DNA from 2 places in the Kitasatospora sp. P5_F3 genome. Region 2 is predicted to be linked to the other one. Evidence: predicted binding sites of a transcription regulator. Region 2 holds the regulator's gene; the other holds the start of a gene.
The links. Region 2 encodes HrcA, which represses chaperone genes, less so after heat shock. Its sites were predicted from a motif close to TTNGCACTCNGNNNNNCNGAGTGCNAA; they were not measured.

Region 1: groL (chaperonin GroEL) is a predicted target of HrcA. The motif match lies at 1,815-1,841, and genes of this name have one in related genera.

The regions. Positions count from the first base shown of each region.
Region 1 covers NZ_JBFUMY010000018.1:74,902-78,313, forward strand. The annotation lists gene groL (chaperonin GroEL) at 35-1,657, opposite strand; gene ACXJMZ_RS14390 (cold-shock protein) at 1,972-2,178, opposite strand; gene ACXJMZ_RS14395 (ubiquitin-like small modifier protein 1) at 2,760-3,038, opposite strand; gene thrC (threonine synthase) at 3,071-3,412, opposite strand, start outside.
Region 2 covers NZ_JBFUMY010000012.1:184,245-187,656, forward strand. The annotation lists gene dnaJ (molecular chaperone DnaJ) at 12-1,151, opposite strand; gene hrcA (heat-inducible transcriptional repressor HrcA) at 1,221-2,252, opposite strand; gene htpX (zinc metalloprotease HtpX) at 2,473-3,396, shown strand; gene pspAB (PspA-associated protein PspAB) at 3,412-3,412, shown strand, end outside.

The DNA of each region.
Region 1 (3,412 bases), on a different contig from region 2:
TGAGTCGGTCAGGACTGACTGATCCTCAGGAGGATCAGAAGTCCATGTCGCCGCCCGGCATGCCGCCGCCCGCGGGGGCACCGGCCTTCTCGGGCTTGTCGGCGATGACGGCCTCGGTGGTGAGGAAGAGCGCCGCGATGGAGGCGGCGTTCTGCAGCGCGGAGCGCGTGACCTTGGCCGGGTCGATGATGCCCGCGGCGATGAGGTCGACGTACTCGTTGGTCGCGGCGTTCAGGCCCCAACCGGGCTGCAGGTTGCGGACCTTCTCCACGACGACGCCACCCTCGAGGCCGGCGTTGACCGCGATCTGCTTGATCGGGGCCTCCAGCGCGACGCGCACGATGTTGGCACCGGTGGCCTCGTCGCCCTCGAGCTCCAGCTTGTCGAACGCGACCGCGGCCTGCAGCAGCGCAACGCCACCACCGGCGACGATGCCCTCCTCGACGGCCGCCTTCGCGTTGCGAACGGCGTCCTCGATGCGGTGCTTGCGCTCCTTGAGCTCGACCTCGGTCGCGGCGCCGGCCTTGATGACCGCGACACCACCGGCGAGCTTGGCCAGGCGCTCCTGGAGCTTCTCGCGGTCGTAGTCCGAGTCGCTGTTCTCGATCTCGGCGCGGATCTGGTTGACCCGGCCGGCGACCTGGTCGCTGTCGCCGCCACCGTCGACGATGGTGGTCTCGTCCTTGGTGATGACCACCTTGCGGGCGGTGCCCAGCAGGTCGACGCCGGCGTTCTCGAGCTTGAGGCCGACCTCCTCGGAGATCACGGTGCCACCGGTGAGGATGGCGATGTCGCCGAGCATGGCCTTGCGGCGGTCACCGAAGCCCGGGGCCTTGACGGCGACGGACTTGAAGGTGCCACGGATCTTGTTGACGACCAGGGTCGACAGGGCCTCGCCCTCGACGTCCTCGGCGATGATGACGAGCGGCTTGCCGCTCTGCATGACCTTCTCCAGCAGCGGGAGCAGGTCCTTGACCGAGCCGATCTTGGAGTTGGCGATCAGGATGTACGGGTCCTCGAAGGACGCCTCCATCCGCTCCAGGTCGGTGGCGAAGTAGGCCGAGATGTAGCCCTTGTCGAAGCGCATGCCCTCGGTGAGCTCGAGCTCGAGACCGAAGGTGTTGCTCTCCTCGACGGTGATGACACCTTCCTTGCCGACCTTGTCCATGGCCTCGGCGATGAGCTCGCCGATCTGGGTGTCGGCGGCCGAGATGGAGGCGGTCGAAGCGATCTGCTCCTTGGTCTCGACATCCTTGGCCTGGGCCAGCAGCTGGTCCGAGACGGCCTTGACGGCCTTCTCGATGCCGCGCTTCAGGGCCATCGGGTTGGCGCCGGCCGCGACGTTGCGCAGACCCTCGCGCACGAGCGCCTGGGCCAGCACGGTGGCGGTGGTGGTGCCGTCGCCAGCGACGTCGTCCGTCTTCTTGGCGACCTCCTTGACGAGCTCGGCACCGATCTTCTCGTACGGGTCCTCGAGCTCGATCTCCTTGGCGATGGAGACGCCGTCGTTCGTGATCGTGGGGGCGCCCCACTTCTTCTCCAGGACGACGTTGCGGCCCTTGGGGCCGAGCGTCACCTTGACGGCGTCGGCAAGCTGGTTCATGCCACGCTCAAGGCCGCGGCGAGCTTCCTCGTCAAACGCGATGATCTTGGCCATCGGAAGTGGTCCTCCAGGACACGGTCGACTGCACCGGACCGAGGGGCGCCCGCGACGGACGGCCCTGGTGTGCGGGGGTCTTGTCCCCTACCGCTCCCGGGGGCCTCACCGACCCGGTCCGTTGTCACTCTCATGCTGCGAGTGCTAACGCCAATGATTAGCACTCTCGGGTATCGAGTGCAAGCCCAATCGTGATAGAGACACGCGAACAGCGGGGACGCCGACGGGTCCGTACGACGATGTCGTACGGACCCGTGGACGAAGCAGGTGACGCCAGCTCGTGACCGAGCCGAGTCCTCCGAGGTTCGGAAAGGTCAGACCGCCGGCGCACGGACCATGTCCGCCTGCGGGCCCTTCTGTCCCTGGGAGATCTCGAACTCGACCCGCTGGCCCTCCTCGAGGGTGCGGTAGCCGTCCATCTGGATCGCGCTGTAGTGGACGAACACGTCCGCACCACCGTCGACCGCGATGAAGCCGTACCCCTTCTCCGCGTTGAACCACTTGACGGTGCCCTGAGCCATTCCGAACTCCCCTTGTGCTGTGCTGGCCCTTCGCGGGCCCGCAGGGATGCGGGCCCAGGTCTGAACAGGCACGCCCGAGGGAACCCCCCCTGGGCGCAGCCGTGCACGCCGCAAGCGCCCCACCGGTCCACCGCAAGGTGACCCGGCCGACGGGTGAATGCGTCGATCGCGGCTGAATGTATCCGGACAGACGCCCTCTGCAACAGGGCCAACCCTGCCGAATTCACCGGCAGTCGAAGGGGATACCGCGGGAGGAAAGCGGCAGAATACGGCAATTCACTCCGGGCATAGCGGACTCATCACCGCAAAATGCGGCCAGATTTCTGACACTTGCCTGACATCTTCTGTCTCACGCGGTCCGGCGGATGTCTCAACGGCCGGACGGGCCTTGCGTACGCGATCGGCTGGCGGTGCGTGGCGAGAGCGGCGGGAAGAGCGGGGATCCACCGACTTTCGTCGCACTCTACTCTCTCCCGCACACCCGGATTTCCACCCGACATACGGCCGCGCCGCCACCGGTACCGGAAATAGGGATTCCGGTTCCGACGACGGCGCGGCCGTATTCGGTGGGGTGCGGAGACTCAGCAGCCGCCGGCCACCGCGGGAATGATCGAGATGCCCGCGCCGTCCTTGATCTCGGTCTCCAGACCCTCGGCGAAGCGCACGTCGTCGTCGTTCACGTACACGTTGACGAAGCGGCGCAGCTTGCCCGCGTCGTCCAGCACCCGGGCGGCGATGCCGGGGTGGTTGGCGTCCAGGTCGGCGATGACGGCGCCCAGGGTGGCGCCCTCGGCGGCGACCTCGGCCTTGCCGCCGGTGTAGGTGCGCAGGATGGTCGGGATGCGGACGGTGGCGCTCATGCACGGGCTCCTAGCGGGGAGGTGAGGGGGGATCAGGCGGAGGCGAGACCGGCGGCCCGGAACGAGTCCAGGGTCGGCCGGATGGTGGCGGTCAGGCCCGCGTCGGCGACGGCGTCCAGGGTCTTCAGGCCGTCACCGGTGTTGATCGCGACGGTCTCCTTGGACGGGTCCAGCTGACCGGTCTCGACCAGCTTCTTCAGCACGCCGATGGTCACTCCGCCGGCGGTCTCGGCGAAGATGCCCTCGGTCCTGGCCAGCAGCTTGATCGCCTCGACCACCTGAGCGTCCGTCACGTCCTCGACCGCACCGCCGGTGCGGCGGGCGATGTCCAGCACGTACGGGCCGTCGGCCGGGTTGCCGATCGCCAGCGACTT
Region 2 (3,412 bases):
ACCGGACCGGATCAGCGGCCGTTGAACGCGTCCTTCAGACGGGAGAACAGACCCTGCTGCCCCGGTGCGAAGGTCCCGGAGGGCCGCTCCTCACCGCGCAGCACCGCGAGGCGCCGGAGCAGGTCCTCCATCTCGGGGTCGAGCTTGGTGGGGGTCTGCACCTCGACATGCACTATCAGGTCGCCACGCCCGCCACCGCGCAGATGCGTGATGCCGCGCCCGTGCAGCGGGATCGACTGGCCTGACTGGGTGCCGGGCCGGATGTCGACCTCCTCCAGGCCGTCCAGGGTCTGCAGCGGCACCTGGGTGCCGAGCGAGGCCGCGGTCATCGGGATGGTGACCGTGCAGTGCAGGTCGTCCCCGCGCCGCTGGAAGGTCGGGTGGTTGGTCTCGGCGATCTCCACGTACAGGTCGCCGGCCGGGCCGCCGCCGGGGCCGACCTCGCCCTCGCCCGCGAGCTGGATCCGGGTGCCGTTGTCGACACCGGCCGGGATCTTCACCGTCAGGGTGCGACGGGCCCGGACCCGGCCGTCGCCCGCGCACTCGGGGCACGGGGTCGGGACCACGGTGCCGAAACCCTGGCACTGCGGGCAGGGCCGCGAGGTCATGACCTGGCCCAGGAAGGACCGGGTGACCTGGGAGACCTCGCCCTTGCCGCGGCACATGTCACAGGTCTGCGCCGAGGTGCCGGGGGCCGCGCCCTCGCCGGAGCAGGTGGTACAGGTGACGGCGGTGTCCACCTGGAGTTCCTTGGTGGTGCCGAACGCGGCCTCCTCCAGGGTGATCTCCAGCCGGATCATCGCGTCCTGGCCGCGCCTGGTGCGCGAGCGCGGGCCGCGCTGACCGGAGGCCGCGCCGAAGAACGCGTCCATGATGTCGGAGAAGCCGAACCCCGCCGCGCCCGCGCCGAAGCCGCCCGCGCCGCCGCCGTTGGGCGACAGGGGGTCGCCGCCGAGGTCGTAGACCTGGCGCTTGGCCGGGTCGGACAACACCTCGTAGGCGGCGTTGATCTCCTTGAACCGCTCCTGCGTCTTCGGGTCCGGGTTGACGTCCGGGTGCAGTTCGCGGGCAAGGCGTCGGAACGCCTTCTTGATCTCGTCCTGCCCCGCATCCCGTCGGACGCCGAGTACCGCGTAGTAGTCCGTGGCCACCAAATGCTCCGCTTGTTCCGCCTCTAGAAGTGCTGCGACTGGTCTGACAGTGCTCTGTATAGGACTCGGTTAAGACTCGGCCAGGATCTGACCCACGTACCGTGCCACCGCTCGCACCGCCCCCATTGTGCCCGGGTAGTCCATCCGGGTCGGTCCGATCACGCCCAGCTTCGCGACACTCTGATCGCCCGAACCGTAGCCGACCGAGACGACAGAGGTGGAATTGAGCCCCTCATAGGCGTTCTCGTGCCCGATCCGGACCGTCATCCCCGCGTCCGCCGTCTCACCCAGGAGACGGAGCAGGACGACCTGCTCCTCCAGGGCCTCCAGCACCGGCTGGATGGTGAGCGGGAAGTCGTGGCCGAAGCGGGTCAGGTTGGCCGTACCGGCCAGCATGATCCGCTCCTCGTTCTGCTCGGCCAGGGTCTCGAAGAGGGTGGCCAGCACGGTGCTGACGGTGGGCCGGTCGGCGGGCTCGAAAGCCGCCGGCAGGTCCTCCAGCAGACCGGGCACCTCGGGCAGCGGCCGACCGACCGCCTGGGTGTTGAGCTTGGCCCGCAGGTCGGCCAGCACCGTCTCGCCGACCGTCCCGGGGCAGTCGACCATCCGCTGCTCGACCCGGCCGGTGTTGGTGATCAGGACCAGCATCACCTTGGCCGGGGCCAGCGCCACCAGCTCGACGTGACGCACCGTCGAACGGGACAGCGAGGGGTACTGGACCACCGCGACCTGCCGGGTCAGCTGCGCGAGCAGCCGGACCGTACGGGCCACCGTGTCGTCCAGGTCCACCGCGCCGTCCAGGAAGTGCCGGATCGCCCGGCGCTCGGGGGCGGTCATCGGCTTGACCTCGGCCAGCCGGTCGACGAACAGCCGGTACCCCTTGTCGGTGGGGATCCGGCCCGCACTGGTGTGCGGCTGGTGGATGTAGCCGTCCTCCTCCAGAGCCGCCATGTCATTGCGCACGGTGGCCGGGGAGACGCCGAGGTTGTGCCGCTCGACCAGGGCCTTGGAGCCGACCGGCTCCTCGGTGCCGACGTAGTCCTGGACGATCGCGCGCAGCACCGCGAGCTTGCGGTCATCCAACGGCCGCTCGCTGTACATGGCCACGCACCTCCGTCTTCGCTTCGTCCTGACCTGATCCGTCCCCTGGCACTCAGCTGGGCAGAGTGCCAGGACAGTACCTGCCAGTGTAAGGCCCGACCCCGGCGGCAGGAACGGCGCCGCCTGGTGATCCTTGCCGCCTTCTCGCCTGTGCCGCCCGCCGAATGCTCCCGGCAAGTGGCAGCATCGAAAGCGACAGATCAGGACATAAGGAGCAGTCATGTCATCAGGTCAGCACACCCGCTTCGCACCCGACCGGGGGCTGACCGGTCGGATGGTCACCACGATGTTCGTCATCGGACTGCTCTACGTCGGCTTCACCGGCGTGCTGATAGTGCTGTTCCGCGGGGCCTGGCCGCTGGTCGTCCTGATCTCCGGCGGGCTGTTCGTGGTCCAGTTCTGGTTCAGCGACAAGATCACCCAGCGGGCGATGGGCGCCCACGAGGTCACCCCCGAGGAGTACCCGCAACTGCACGGCACAATCGACCGGTTGTGCGCACTGGCCGACATGCCCAAGCCCCGGGTGGCGGTCACCGATACCGACATGCCGAACGCCTTCGCCACCGGCCGCAACCCCCAACGCGCCGTGGTCTGCGTCACCACCGGACTGCTCCGGCGGCTGGAGCCGGAGGAGCTGGAGGGCGTGCTCGCGCACGAGCTCTCGCACGTCGCGCACCGGGACGTGGCGGTGATGACCATCGCCGGCTTCCTCGGCGTACTGGCCGGGGTGATCACCCGGATCGCGCTGTACAGCGGCATGATGAACGGGCGCGGCCGCAGCAGCAGCAACGACAGCAACGCGGCGCTCGCGATGATCCTGGTCCCGCTGATCAGCATGGTGGTCTACGCGGCCAGCTTCCTGCTCACCCGGCTGCTCTCCCGCTACCGCGAGCTGGCCGCCGACCGGGCCGCCGCCCAGCTCACCGGACGGCCCAGCGCACTGGCCTCCGCACTGACCAAGGTGACCGGCCAGATCGCCGCCATCCCGAGCGAGGACCTGCGCCGGGCGCAGCCGTACAACGCCTTCTACTTCGCCCCGGCGCTGAGCGCCAGGGAGGCAGCGAGCCAGCTGATGTCCACTCACCCGTCGCTGGAGCAGCGGCTGGAGCAGCTCGGCCGGATCTCCGCCGAGCTCGGCCGCTGAGGAGCCACCGACCCCA